3 regions of the Pseudomonas sp. HY13-MNA-CIBAN-0226 genome follow, and region 2 is predicted to be linked to each of the others. Evidence: predicted binding sites of a transcription regulator. Region 2 holds the regulator's gene; each other region holds the start of a gene.
What was found. The regulator FliA, encoded in region 2, starts transcription of late flagellar genes. The targets are predictions, from matches to a motif close to CTAAAGTTTNNNNNNNNNNNGCCGNTAA.
Positions count from the first base shown of each region.

Region 1: AAEZ05_RS02640 (methyl-accepting chemotaxis protein) is a predicted target of FliA. The motif match lies at 2,801-2,828, and genes of this name have one in related genera.
Region 3: flgM (flagellar biosynthesis anti-sigma factor FlgM) is a predicted target of FliA. The motif match lies at 1,738-1,765, and genes of this name have one in related genera.

Region 1 is NZ_JBEOPS010000002.1:103,723-108,133, reverse strand. It holds partial or broken gene AAEZ05_RS02650 (GAF domain-containing sensor histidine kinase) at 1-1,098, shown strand, start outside; gene AAEZ05_RS02645 (GNAT family N-acetyltransferase) at 1,287-1,973, opposite strand; partial or broken gene AAEZ05_RS30630 (PAS domain-containing protein) at 2,486-2,755, shown strand; gene AAEZ05_RS02640 (methyl-accepting chemotaxis protein) at 2,960-4,051, shown strand; gene AAEZ05_RS02635 (hypothetical protein) at 4,190-4,411, opposite strand, start outside.
Region 2 is NZ_JBEOPS010000008.1:19,756-24,166, forward strand. It holds gene AAEZ05_RS10500 (chemotaxis protein CheA) at 1-751, opposite strand, end outside; gene AAEZ05_RS10505 (protein phosphatase CheZ) at 773-1,561, opposite strand; gene AAEZ05_RS10510 (chemotaxis response regulator CheY) at 1,584-1,955, opposite strand; gene fliA (RNA polymerase sigma factor FliA) at 2,120-2,860, opposite strand; gene fleN (flagellar synthesis regulator FleN) at 2,857-3,687, opposite strand; gene flhF (flagellar biosynthesis GTPase FlhF) at 3,804-4,411, opposite strand, start outside.
Region 3 is NZ_JBEOPS010000005.1:4,585-8,995, reverse strand. It holds gene AAEZ05_RS06705 (chemotaxis protein CheV) at 1-778, opposite strand, end outside; gene flgA (flagellar basal body P-ring formation chaperone FlgA) at 863-1,624, shown strand; gene flgM (flagellar biosynthesis anti-sigma factor FlgM) at 1,802-2,128, shown strand; gene AAEZ05_RS06690 (flagella synthesis protein FlgN) at 2,177-2,644, shown strand; gene AAEZ05_RS06685 (flagellar brake protein) at 2,737-3,483, shown strand; gene AAEZ05_RS06680 (MFS transporter) at 3,547-4,411, opposite strand, start outside.

The sequences.
Region 1 (4,411 bases), on a different contig from region 2:
CGATTTGCTGCGGTGGCGAGAGTGACCGAGCAGAAGTGGATTGCCTGCGCGGTGGATGACTCCATCAACTTCGGGCTCCAGCCCGGTGGAGAGCTGGTACTGGAATCGACTATCTGCCACGAAATACGCCAGCACAGAAAGCCGGTCATTTTCGGCCACGCGAGCCAACACTCGGTTTTTTCGCTGCATCACACGCCCAGGATCTACGGCCTGGAAAGCTACATTTCCATCCCCATCATCAAAGCCAATGGCGACTTTTTTGGCACCTTGTGTGCCATCGACTCCGTTACTGCGAAGCTCGACGATCCTGCTATCGAGAAAACGCTTACGCTCTTCGCTCAATTGATCGCCATGAACCTCGATACCCAGCGCGACCTGCTAGCTGCGCAAGCCTCACTGGTGGATGCCAATGAAAGTGCCCGGCTGCGAGAGCAGTTCATTGCCGTGCTCGGACACGATTTGCGTACGCCGCTGAGCGCCATTCGCATGAGTGCTGAACTGCTGCAAACCCAATCGGCCGACAAACGTTCGCTGGGTCTGGTTGCAGCCATCCGCCAAAGCTCCGTACGCATGGGAACCCTGATCGAAAACGTGCTGGATTTTGCCCGGGGCCGAATGGGCGGCGGGATACCGAGCAAACGACAGGTGGTAGATGACCTGGAACGCACGCTGCGCCTGACCGTTGATGAAATTCAATCATCCAACCCCGCCGCACGCTTGAGCAGTTAGATAGCCATACCTGCTGGGGTGTATTGCGATCCGCTGCGCATCAGTCAATTGCTTTCCAACCTGTTGGGCAACGCAGTCACCCATGGCTCTACGACTGCCCCCATCAGCGTACAAGCCTATGCCGACGACGATGACGTCGTCATATCCGTGACCAATCAGGGCGAACCCATCCCTGCCAACCTGGTGCCGCTATTGTTCGAACCCTTCACGCGATCGGAATCAGGTCAACGTGGCGAGGGCCTCGGATTGGGCTTATACATCGCATCGCAGATCGCGACCGCGCACGGCGGAAGTTTGAAAGTGACTTCGACGCCTGAGTCAGGGACGAACTTCACGGCTCGATTTCCCGGGAAGCAGAAGTGGCTTTGATTTGAGGAGGCAACCTGTTCGACCGTACCTACTACAGCAGCGTGGCCAATGGTGCCTATAGCCCGTATGACATCTACGGCGACCCACGTAATGTGAAACTGACTGCCCGGTACAGCTTCTAAATAGCTGTTCGCCGGCTAAGGTCAGGGAAGGACATGAGCGTTTTGCGTGAGGGGAGCGTTTGCACCTCACGCTGGCGCGGCCACCGTGGAACGCCGAGGTTTGCACAGGCTATCGAGTCGCGAGCCGCTGTAGTGGGATTCGCGGAATAAACGCCAGCGCCCGAACAAACCGTAGACATGCATGATCCGCCCCTGCTCGCGATACCCCATGCGAATGTGCGCTTTAAGGGCTGGAATGTTGTGCGCCTCACAGACGTCCACCACTTTGTTACAGCCTTGGGCTTGCATCGCCTGCCACAGGCAGATTTGGCCATCGACTGAAAGTGCCGTACCAAAGTAACGTCGCGTCATCTCGCCCCCGAACGCGAAGAACTCGCCGTCCTTGACCGGGAACCAGCAACCGTAATAGTGGCGATCATGGTAGTTGCGTTTGCTGCCCCAAATGAAAGCTACCGCATCACCCTTGTCGTCCAGGTACATATGTCCGGTATGCCCTTCGGCGGCCAGTTCGCGCATGACTTCCACTCGGTCGCCAAAGTGCCTGGCGAACGCATCCGCGTTCTGTGTATCGATGTCGACCAAGCGTAATCCTGAGTATGGCCTGAGCTTTTGAGCCGGAACCGACGTGACCAGGTCACGCTCCATCCACAGTAGCTCCCAGTGGAAAAACACATAGCGCTTCCACAGAGTATTGACGGTGCGACGCAGGCCTTTTCGTTTGACTCGCACTCGTAGCTGCTGCCATGCACTCATGAAACCTCCCGGTGGAGTTAGGGGCGTTGTTCTAACGTGTTTGGTGAGTGAATGCGCGATGGGCGAGCAGCTAATGGGTTCCAACCAATACGACTGTTGCCATGAAGAGCCAACACGTCCATGCGCTTGAAGTGGGTATAGAACAGCGCTGCAAGTGCATATAAAAAAGGCACGAATAGTTTTGTAACAAATTATTCAGCAGGCGCTAAATGTATCCAAGTCATTGCAGATGATTCTTAGCCACTCTGCACTTCGCGACAAGCAACCATCGGCCCTACTTTTATCGGCCTGCCCACCGAGGCTTCTAAAATGAGCGACTGCTTCGGGTCCGATGCAACCCTGCCCTATCGGCCAAAAGGAAACGCTTGGCCGTACGCCGGTTTTAGGTCAGACGTAGCGTTTAAGCGTCCACCCGTTCTTTTCGGACGCATGACCTGCCCTTTTAAAGTTACTCATTAACCTTTCTCATATTGCAGCCGATGTCCATGGCTTAGGGCATAGGAGCAATACAGATGAGAAACAACCAACCGGTTACGCAGCGCGAGGTTGCCCTTGGGCCTCAACAAAAACTCATCTCGGCAACGGATGCACGGGGCGTCATCACGTACTGCAATGACGCCTTCGTCGAGGTCAGCGGTTTTAACAAATCCGACCTGATCGGCGCGCCTCAAAACATCGTTCGCCACCCCGACGTGCCTTCCGCCGTCTTTGCTCATATGTGGGGTGCGCTCAAGCTTGGCAAACCGTGGATGGGCATCGTCAAGAATCGCTCGAAAAATGGCGACCACTACTGGGTCAACGCCTACGTCACGCCGATTTTCGAGGGGCAAGAGGTTGTGGGCTATGAGTCGGTAAGGGTCAAGCCGACGGCCGAGCAGATCCATCGTGCCGAAGCCCTCTATAAACGCCTCAGCCAGGGCAAGTCGGCCGTCCCGGTCAGTGATCAATGGCAACCCGCCCTGCTCGCCTGGCTGCCGGTTTTGACCATGGGCCTGGTGGGTGCATTGGGCGGCGTGTTCCTCGGTATGTCGGAGGCGATCATTCTGGCTGTCGGGGTATCGGTGCCGCTCGGGCTCTGGGTCTCGAGTCGACAGAACCGCGGTGCGCTGCGTCTGCTGAAAATGGCTGAAGCCTCAACCTGCGACGCGTTGCTGGCAAAAATGTACAGCGACGAACGTGGCCCCCAGGCAAGCCTTGAAACGGCGTTTGTCAGCCAGGCCTCCCGGCTCAAGACGTGCCTCACCCGGTTGCAGGATACGGCTGAACAACTGACCGGGCTGGCCGGCAGATCCGATGGCCTCGCCACCGAAAGTTCCCGTGGGCTTGACCGACAACGGGTCGAGACCGAGCAGGTGTCGGCCGCAGTCAATCAAATGGCCGCCACCACACAGGAAGTCGCCAGCCACGTCCAACGCACCGCCGACGCTACCCAGGAAGCCAATGTGTTGACCGGGCGTGGACGCGAAGTGGCCCGGGACACCCGGGAAGCCATTCAGCGCCTTTCGGTGGTGGTGGGTGAAACCGGGGTGACCGTCGCGCAACTGGCCAGGGACAGCAACGAAATCGGCACGGTAGTCGATGTGATCAAGGGCATTGCCGACCAGACCAACCTGCTGGCGCTGAACGCCGCCATCGAAGCTGCGCGAGCGGGCGACATGGGTCGAGGCTTTGCGGTAGTCGCCGATGAAGTGCGCCAGTTGGCGCAGCGCACGACGGAGTCCACGACGCAAATCCATGGGCTGATTTCCAAGCTGCAGGTCTCGTCCAACAATGCGGTGAAAACCATGGAAAGCGGTCATCGCCAGGCCGAAGAAGGCGTGGCGTGGGTGCTTGAAGCAGATAAAGCATTAGTCGGGATCAGTGAAGCGGTGGCAAACATCACGGACATGACTACCCAGATTGCCGCAGCGACCGAAGAGCAGACCGCCGTAGCCGAGGAAATCAGTCGCAACATCACGACCATTGCCAATCTGGCAGACCAGACGTCTGAACAGGCCAGGCATTCGGCAGAGCTGAGCAAGGAACTGACCCAGACCGCTAAAATTCAGTATTCATTGGTCGAGCGATTCAACCGATAACCCGTCGATTGCTGCCCGTCCCGACGGGCAGCAATCGGCCAGACGCGGTCATTGGAATGCACATCCAGGAAACAACTCGTGATCGGCTAAAAGCAGTCAGTCTGAGGCGCTTGGTAAGTCAGGGGCAACGCATCGCCATTAGAACATGTGATAAAGCACCAGCCCGCCCTCTGCATCCGGGCTTGCGTCAGAAAAGCCTTTGACCGCGTACAGTTGAATCTTCCATTCGTGGCTGAGCTTATGCGTGACGAACAGGGTGAGTTCCTGAATTTGCGAACCGGTGGAGACGACTTTCTGCCTCCAGTCGTAGGAGGCGCCCGCCGTAGTGCGCACAGCCACGGGCATGGCGAAGCCGAGGCT
Region 2 (4,411 bases):
CCTTGCCATGGAGCTGATCGAGCAGTGCTTCGAATTCTTCGTCGGTGATGTCCGAGCTGTCGCCTGCGGCCTTTGGTGCAGCCGGTGCGGCAGGTGCCGCCGGGGCAACCACGGCGTCGATGGCGAACTGGCCTTTACCGTGCAACTGATCGAGCAACGACTCGAACTCGTCGTCGGTGATTTCGTCGCTGGCTGCAGCCGTGGTGCTGACGGGTGCTGGTGCGGCAGGCGCCGCCTCGGCCTGGGCCTTGACGGCGTTCAACGAGTCCAGCAGTTGCTCGAATTCGTTGTCGGTAATGTCACCCGATGTGCTTTCTGCCACCGGCGCCACTTCGGCAACCGGTGCGGCTTCGTCGGCCGATTGCGGCTCGGCCAGACGGGCCAGGGCTGCCAGCAACTCAGGCGTGGCCGCCGTGATCGGGCTGCGCTCGCGGACTTCGGTGAACATGCCGTTCACCGCGTCCAGTGCTTCGAGAACTACGTCCATCAGTTCCGAGTCGACGCGACGCTCACCCTTGCGCAGGATGTCGAACACGTTCTCGGCGATGTGACAGCACTCCACCAGCTCGTTGAGCTGGAGGAAGCCGGCGCCCCCTTTTACAGTGTGAAAACCGCGAAAAATTGCATTGAGCAAATCCGCATCATCCGGTCGGCTTTCCAGCTCGACCAGTTGTTCGGACAGTTGCTCTAGAATCTCGCCGGCCTCAACCAGGAAATCCTGAAGGATCTCTTCATCGGCGCCGAAGCTCATTAATGGGGTGCTCCTACAGGTCTAAAATCCAAGGCTGGATAGCAAATCGTCCACATCGTCCTGACCGGACATAACGTCTTCTCTTTTATCGGCATGAATCTGCGGACCTTCACCCTGAGAGAGATGTTTTTGTGGATCTTTTTCCGCGTGCATCGCTTGACGGTCATGTTCGATGCCCGCAAAGCGGTCCACCTGACTGGCCATCAGCACGAGCTTGAGCAGATTGCTTTCAACTTCGGTGACCAATTGAGTCACGCGCTTGATCACCTGGCCGGTGAGGTCCTGGTAATCCTGAGCGAGCAGAATGTCGTTGAGGTTGCCCGCCACCACGCGATTGTCTTCGCTGCTGCGTGTCAGGAAACCGTCGACCCGCCGGGCCAGCTCGCGGAACTCTTCGGCCCCGACTTCGCGGCGCATGAACCGTCCCCAGTCCGTGCTCAAGGCCTCGGCTTCCTGGCTCAGGCTGTTAACCAGCGGCGTGGCGTTTTCCACCAGGTCCATGGTGCGGTTGGCGGCGGCTTCGGTGAGCTTGACCACGTACCCCAGGCGCTCGGTGGCGTCGGTGATCTGAGAGACCTCCTCGGCTTGCGGCATATTCGGATCAATCTGGAAATTGACGATCGCGCTATGCAACTCGCGGGTGAGCTTGCCCACCTCCTGGTACAGGCCGCGGTCACGGGTCTGGTTGAGCTCATGGATCAGTTGCACGGCGTCGCCGAACTTGCCTTTTTCAAGGCTCTCGACCAATTCGACGGCGTGTTTTTTCAGGGTCGATTCGAAATCGCCCTGTGAAATTTCTTTTTGCTCCATAGCTCCCCCGTGGCGCAGTGACTCAGCCTATGCGTTCGAAAATCTTTTCGATTTTTTCTTTCAACGCCTGGGCCGTGAAGGGCTTGACCACATAGCCGTTAACACCGGCCTGGGCTGCTTCAATGATTTGCTCGCGCTTGGCTTCGGCGGTCACCATCAGCACTGGCAGGTGCTTGAGCTTTTCGTCGGCACGCACGTGGCGCAGCAGATCGATGCCGGTCATGCCGGGCATGTTCCAGTCCGTTACCAGAAAGTCGATGCTACCGCTGTTGAGGACCGGAATGGCCGTAGTGCCGTCATCCGCCTCGACCGTGTTGGTGAACCCAAGGTCACGCAACAGGTTTTTTATGATCCGCCGCATCGTTGAGAAGTCATCAACGATGAGGATTTTCATGTTCTTGTCCAATTCGACCTCCAAGCAGTCTTAAACGCGCCCAGCACCTGGACACGCCATTTCATTCAATCCGGCAAAACACTCGATGACTGTCTGGAGCACAACAGATCGCGACCGGCGCGTTTAACACCCGCCAGCCCGTTCGCAGTGTCCCCACACTGCCTTCAGCGCGCTCGCCACTCCCCCAAACGCCCCCGCAAACGGGCCGCGCACTGGCTGTGTAACTGGCTGACCCGAGATTCGCTGACACCCAGGACCTCACCGATTTCCTTGAGGTTCAGCTCTTCGTCGTAGTACAGCGCCAACACCAGTCGCTCACGCTCCGGCAAATTGGCAATCGCGTCCGCCAGCGCGGCCTGGAAGCGTTCATCTTCCAGGTCACGCGACGGCTCCGTATGAGCACTTGCTCCATCCTCGTGCAGCCCTTCGTGTTCGCCGTCCTGCAACAGGTCGTCGAAACTGAAGAGGCGGCTGCCCAGGGTGTCGTTCAAAATCCCGTAATAATCGTCAAGACTCAATTGGAGTTCGGCCGCAACTTCGTGATCTTTAGCGTCGCGACCTGTTTTAGCTTCAATCGAGCGAATTGCGTCGCTGACCATTCGGGTATTGCGGTGGACCGAACGTGGCGCCCAGTCCCCCTTGCGCACTTCATCGAGCATCGCGCCGCGGATTCGAATGCCCGCGTACGTCTCGAAACTCGCGCCTTTGCTGGCGTCGTATTTGGTGGATACTTCAAGCAGGCCGATCATCCCGGCCTGGATCAGGTCTTCGACCTGGACACTGGCCGGCAAACGCGCCAACAGGTGGTAGGCAATCCGTTTTACCAGTGGCGCGTAACGCTCGATCAGCTCGCACTGCGCATCGCGGGCCGATATCTTGTAGAGGTTATAGCCACTGGCGGTCATAGCACCGGCCCTGCCGTTTGTTGTACGAGGCGCTCAACGAAAAATTCCAGGTGCCCGCGCGGGTTCGCCGGCAGCGGCCAGGTATCGACCTTCTGCGCGATCGCCTTGAACGCCAGCGAACATTTGGAACGCGGAAACGCTTCGTAAACCGCACGCTGTTTTTGCACGGCCTTGCGCACGCTTTCGTCGTATGGCACCGCGCCGACATATTGCAGGGCGACGTCGAGGAAGCGGTCCGTGACCTTGGTCAACTTGGCGAACAGGTTGCGCCCTTCCTGCGGGCTCTGGGCCATATTGGCCAGGACGCGGAAGCGGTTCATGCCGTAGTCGCGGTTGAGCAACTTGATCAACGCATAGGCGTCAGTGATCGAGGTCGGCTCGTCGCACACCACCAGCAGGACTTCCTGGGCGGCGCGCACAAAGCTGACCACCGAATCACCAATGCCCGCAGCCGTGTCGATCACCAGCACATCGAGGTTATCGCCGATGTCGCTGAAGGCCTGGATCAGGCCGGCGTGTTGAGCCGGTGTCAGGTGCACCATGCTCTGGGTGCCGGACGCGGCCGGCACGATACGAATGCCGCCCGGGCCTTGCAACAGAACGTCGCGCAGCTCACAGCGGCCTTCGATCACGTCGGCCAGGGTACGTTTGGGTGTCAGCCCCAAAAGGACGTCGACGTTCGCCAGCCCAAGGTCGGCGTCCAGAAGCATGACGCGCCGTCCGAGCTCAGCCAAAGCCAGCGACAAGTTCACTGACACGTTAGTTTTGCCGACGCCACCTTTGCCGCCGGTCACCGCGATCACCTGTACGGGATGCATGCTGCCCATGTTATTTCTTTACCTTGTCTTGCATAGACGGAGGCCACATTACTGGCTGCGCGTTCATCATCTGAACAATGCATGGCAGACCATCGATGTAGGTACAAAAACGATTCATTAATACCTCAGCCAACCTGCTTGGTGGGACTGTGGTAAATATCAGCGAACATGTCAGCCATGGCTTCTTCGCTGGGTTCTTCCTGCATTTGCACGCTGACTGCGCGACTGACCAATTGATGACGCCGCGGCAGATGCAAGTCATCCGGGATCCGTGGCCCATCGGTCAGGTAGGCCACCGGCAGTTCATGACTGATGGCCAGGCTCAACACATCGCCCAGACTGGCCGTTTCATCCAGTTTAGTCAGGATGCAGCCGGCGAGCCCGCAGCGCTTGTAACTGTGATAAGCGGCGGTTAGAACCTGTTTCTGGCTGGTGGTTGCGAGGACCAGGTAATTTTTTGACTTGATGCCACGTCCGGCCAGGCTTTCGAGCTGCATGCGCAGTGCCGGATCGCTGGCCTGCAGGCCGGCGGTATCGATCAACACCACACGCTTGCGCAACAAAGGCTCCAGCGCCTGCACCAGCGACTGCCCCGGGTCGACATGAGTCACCGGCACATTGAGGATGCGGCCCAGGGTCTTGAGCTGTTCCTGGGCGCCGATCCGGTAGCTGTCCATGCTCACCAGCGCAATGTTCTGCGCGCCGTACTTGAGCACGTAGCGGGCAGCGAGTT
Region 3 (4,411 bases), on a different contig from region 2:
GCATGCGTGGGTCGCTGCGGATCTCGGCGGTCAGGGTATAGCCGTCCATTTCCGGCATCTCGATGTCGGAAATCATCATCAGAAACTCTTCTTCCGGCTTCTTCCCTTCGTCCACCAGCTTGCGCAGGTAATCCAGGGCCTGCCGACCGTCGTTCAACGCCACGACTTCCACACCGACCGTCTGTAGACAACGCGATACCTGCTTGCGTGCCACGGACGAGTCATCAACCGTCAGCACCCGCAAAGACAGGGCCTTGTGCTGGGTCTCGACGTCCACCACACCAACGGAAATCGCTTCCGGCGTGGGTGCCACTTCCGCCAGCACTTTCTCCACGTCGATGATTTCGACCAACTGATTGTCGACCCGGGTCACAGCCGTCAGGTAATGATCGCGGCCGGTGCCCTTGGGTGGCGGATGGATCTCCTCCCAGTTCATGTTGACGATTCGCTCCACCGAGCGCACCAGGAACCCCTGGGTCTTGGTGTTGTACTCCGTGATGATCACGAAGGGATTGCTTTGATCCAGCAACCGACCGGCACCGGTCGCCATCGCCAAATCGAGAATCGGAATGGTTGCCCCCCGAATACTCGCTACACCGCACACGACAGGATTGGATTTGGGCATCACGGTCAGCTTGGGGCATTGCAGCACCTCACGAACCTTGAATACGTTGATCCCATAGAGCTGCTGGCCGTCGAGACGGAACAACAACAGCTCCAGGCGATTCTGCCCTACCAGTTGCGTGCGCTGGTTTACCGAATCCATTACACCAGCCATGCCCAGACCCCCTAACACCAACGCTTAAGTGTGTTGCGACGCACATTCATTGCTAAACGGCACGGCGCTTGCTTTTTAACTCTTATGAGCACAGAACCGACATTTTTCCGACGCCTGACCGCACATTTGCACACATTGCTGTGCGCGACGGCGGCTGCCTGCCTGTTTAACGCTGGCAGCCCTGCCCTTGCCGACTCGGTTACCTTGCCTGACATGCTTATCGGCGTGACCCAGGGTTTTCTTGAATTCACCGTAGAAGACTATTTGGCGACCAGTCAGACCGAGGGTCGATATGAAATCGAAGTCAACCAACTCGACCCGCGCCTTCGCATGCCGATGTGCGACAGGGAATTGACAGCCAGCCTTGAAAGCCCGGCCAGGCCCTTGGGGCGTGTCACGGTCAAAGTTCGTTGCGAAGGCGCCTCTCCGTGGACGGTTTTCGTGCCGGCGCAGGTCCGCCTGTTTCGCGAAGTCGTCACCGCCACTCGGCCGCTGCGACGCCTCGGGGTGATCGAACCTGAAGACGTCATGTTGCGCGAGCGCGACATCAGCCTGATCAGCCAGGGCTACCTGACGTCCCTGGACCAGGCGATCGGACAGAAGTTGACCCGACCAATGGTCGCCGATCAGCTGGTCACCCTGGTGAACATCGAACAGGCGGAAGTCATCAGCAAGGGTGACCAGGTGGTGATCACCGCCCGCAGCGGCACGCTCAGCGTACGCATGCCCGGCGAGGCGCTGTCCAATGGCGGGTTGCGCGATCAGATCCGCGTGAAAAACCTCAATTCCCAGCGAGTCATCAAGGCGCAAGTGATCGCGCCCGGCCAGGTGGAAGTCGCCATGTAGAGGCCGGGCCTGGCAAGCAGCCGCTTGAAGAGATGGCGCACCCTGCGACTGTTCCCTAAACTAGGGCGTGCAGGGGCCAGCGCTGACGCGCGCAAGCTCATTGATAAATGGGCCTAAAGTTTTCTCGGGTATGGCCGAAAACATGGCAAGCGTCCAAATACCCAGAGGTTTTTTATCATGGTCATCGATTTCAACTCATCGAACAGCGCTCTGCCACTAAAGGGCAGTACACGTACCAGTGCCAGCAAGGAAGCGGCTGAAAATGCCAAGGCTGCGCCGCTGAATACCCCGGCACCGGAAGCCACTACCGTGAAAAGCGGAGAATCGGTACATTTCAGTAATGAGGCCCAGCAGTTGCAGAAGGTCACTGACAAGCTGCGCGATCAGCCTGAAGTCGACAAAGCCCGCGTGGCCGAGTTGAAAGCAGCGATTGCCGATGGCAGCTATAAAGTCGACAGCAAAAGCGTAGCCAGCAAACTGATCAACTTCGAACACCAGCGCTAGGCTCCGGTCTGCGCCAGGCTTTTGGACGCTTAAAACCCAAGGCTAGCCATGCACGATACCCAATTACTACAACTGATCATCGACGACTTTGCACCAGCGCAACAATTGTTCGAGCTACTGCAAACCGAGTCCCTCGCCTTGCATGGTCGCGACATGCGTCTGCTCGAGGATATTCTGGCGCGCAAGCAGGCACTGATCATTTTGCTGGAACAGCATGGCCGCAAGCGCAGCGAAATCCTTGCCAGCCTCAACCTGCCGCTCAATCGACAGGGGCTGGAGCAACTGGCCAGCCAGTCAAGCGTTGGCGACCGCCTGTTGTCGCAAAGTGATGTGCTGACCGATCTCCTGGCCCAGTGCCAGGACGCCAACGTGCACAATGGCCGGTCCATCATGATGCAACAGGCCGCCACGGCCACCCAGCTGAAAATCCTTCATGGCGGCGACACACCCGCGCTTTACGACGCGCGCGGTTCAACCTCCACCCTGGCGAAACGGGGTCCCCTCAGTCAGGCCTGAACCTGACATCGAGCCCGCACTATCAAGACGAGAAACATGCTGGCAAAATGCCGGCAAGCAGCTGTCAAATTTTGTCTGGAGATTGATGAACCGTGTTCAATGCCTCAAGCGCGGATGATGCTCCGCAGCCACCCAAGGTGCTCACCACGCCCCTTGAGATCTCCGGCACCCTTCGTCAGCTGCAAGACAGCCACGACCCGCTGATCATCACGTTTCACGAGCGCGCCCAACGCTTCCAGAGTTATCTGGTGGGGATTGACCGTGACAACGGCACCATGGCCCTGGACGAAATGATCCCCCGTGACGGCGAACGTTTCCTGCTGGCAGGCGAGCCGTTCAAGGTCGAAGGCTTTCACGACGGCGTGCGAATCGCCTGGGAAAGCAACGGCGCGCTGACCATCGACGAAACCAGTGGCAGCCGCTGCTATCACGGCCCCCTGCCGGACGAAGTGGTATACCACCAGCGCCGCAACGCCTTCCGCGCGGCATTGAAGCTGGCGCAACTGGTGGACGTGGACCTGGACGGTGAAAAACTCAAGGCGCCGATCAAGGGCAAGTTGCTCGACATCTCCGCCACCGGCTGCAAATTGCGTTTCGACGGCGACATCGGCGGCAACCTGCAACTGGGCCAGGTCTACGACCGTTTCATGGCTGCCCTGCCGTTCGGCAAAATGACTGCCCCGGTTGAACTGCGTTACCTGCATTTCGAAGAGAAAATTTCCACCACCTTCGCCGGCGTGCGCTTTCACAACATGAGCGGCCTGGTGCAGCGCCAGGTCGAGCGCTTTGTCTATCAGCTGCAGCGCGAAGCCCGCCGATTCGATAAAGACGACCTCTGATACAGGCGCCAATAAAAACGGGCAGTCCCTTGCGGTGACTGCCCGTTTTTTTATGCGCCGAACTTAAGGACGCGCTTCGGTAAAGCTCTGTTCACGCCCCTCATCCGGGTCGTCGCCCGAGGGTTCATCCGTTTCAGATTTCGGCTCTGGTTCCAGCTCTGGTCCCACCTCAGGCTCAGGCTCAGGCGCAACCGGATTCTGCATCTGATCCTGCACCACCTGCTCATCCACCCGCGGATCGAGCGCCGCTACCAATGGCGAACTCGACATGCTGTCCGGCATCGCCACGTGATGCAGCGGCGCGTCGTCGACCTGGTGCAGGTTGGTCACCGCTTTCGGGCGGATTCGCCACACCAGCACCAGCGCGAAGAAGCTGAAGAACGCATACAGCATCTGGCTGCCGAACAGCTTCATCAAGACCCCTGCCACCAAAGGCCCGATACTCGCACCCACGCCATAGGTCACCAGCAGCATCGCGGTCAGGGAGACCCGGCGATCACCTTCGACGTGGTCATTGGAGAAGGCCACGGCCAATGGATACAGGCAGAACTGCACCAGCGAGCAGAAGAACCCGGCGATGAACAGCACCTCCAGCGGCACTTGCTTGAGGATCGCCAACGGCAACGCGGCCACCGCCAGGCTGAACGCAAAGCAGCGGATCAACAGCGCCCGGTCATAGCGATCGGACAGCCAGCCCAGCGGCCACTGCACCAGCAGGCCGGCAAAAATGCAGCTACCCATGAACAGACCGACCTGCTCGGTGGACAGCCCTTGCTGCGAGGCATACAGCGGCGCCAGGCCGTAGAACGAACCGACGATCAGGCCCGCGCCCAGCACCGTGCTGAGTGACTGCGGCACCCGCTTGATAAAGAATCGCGGCTCCATGGGCGCCGGATGCAGGGGGGCGGGGTGAATCCGCCGGGTCAGG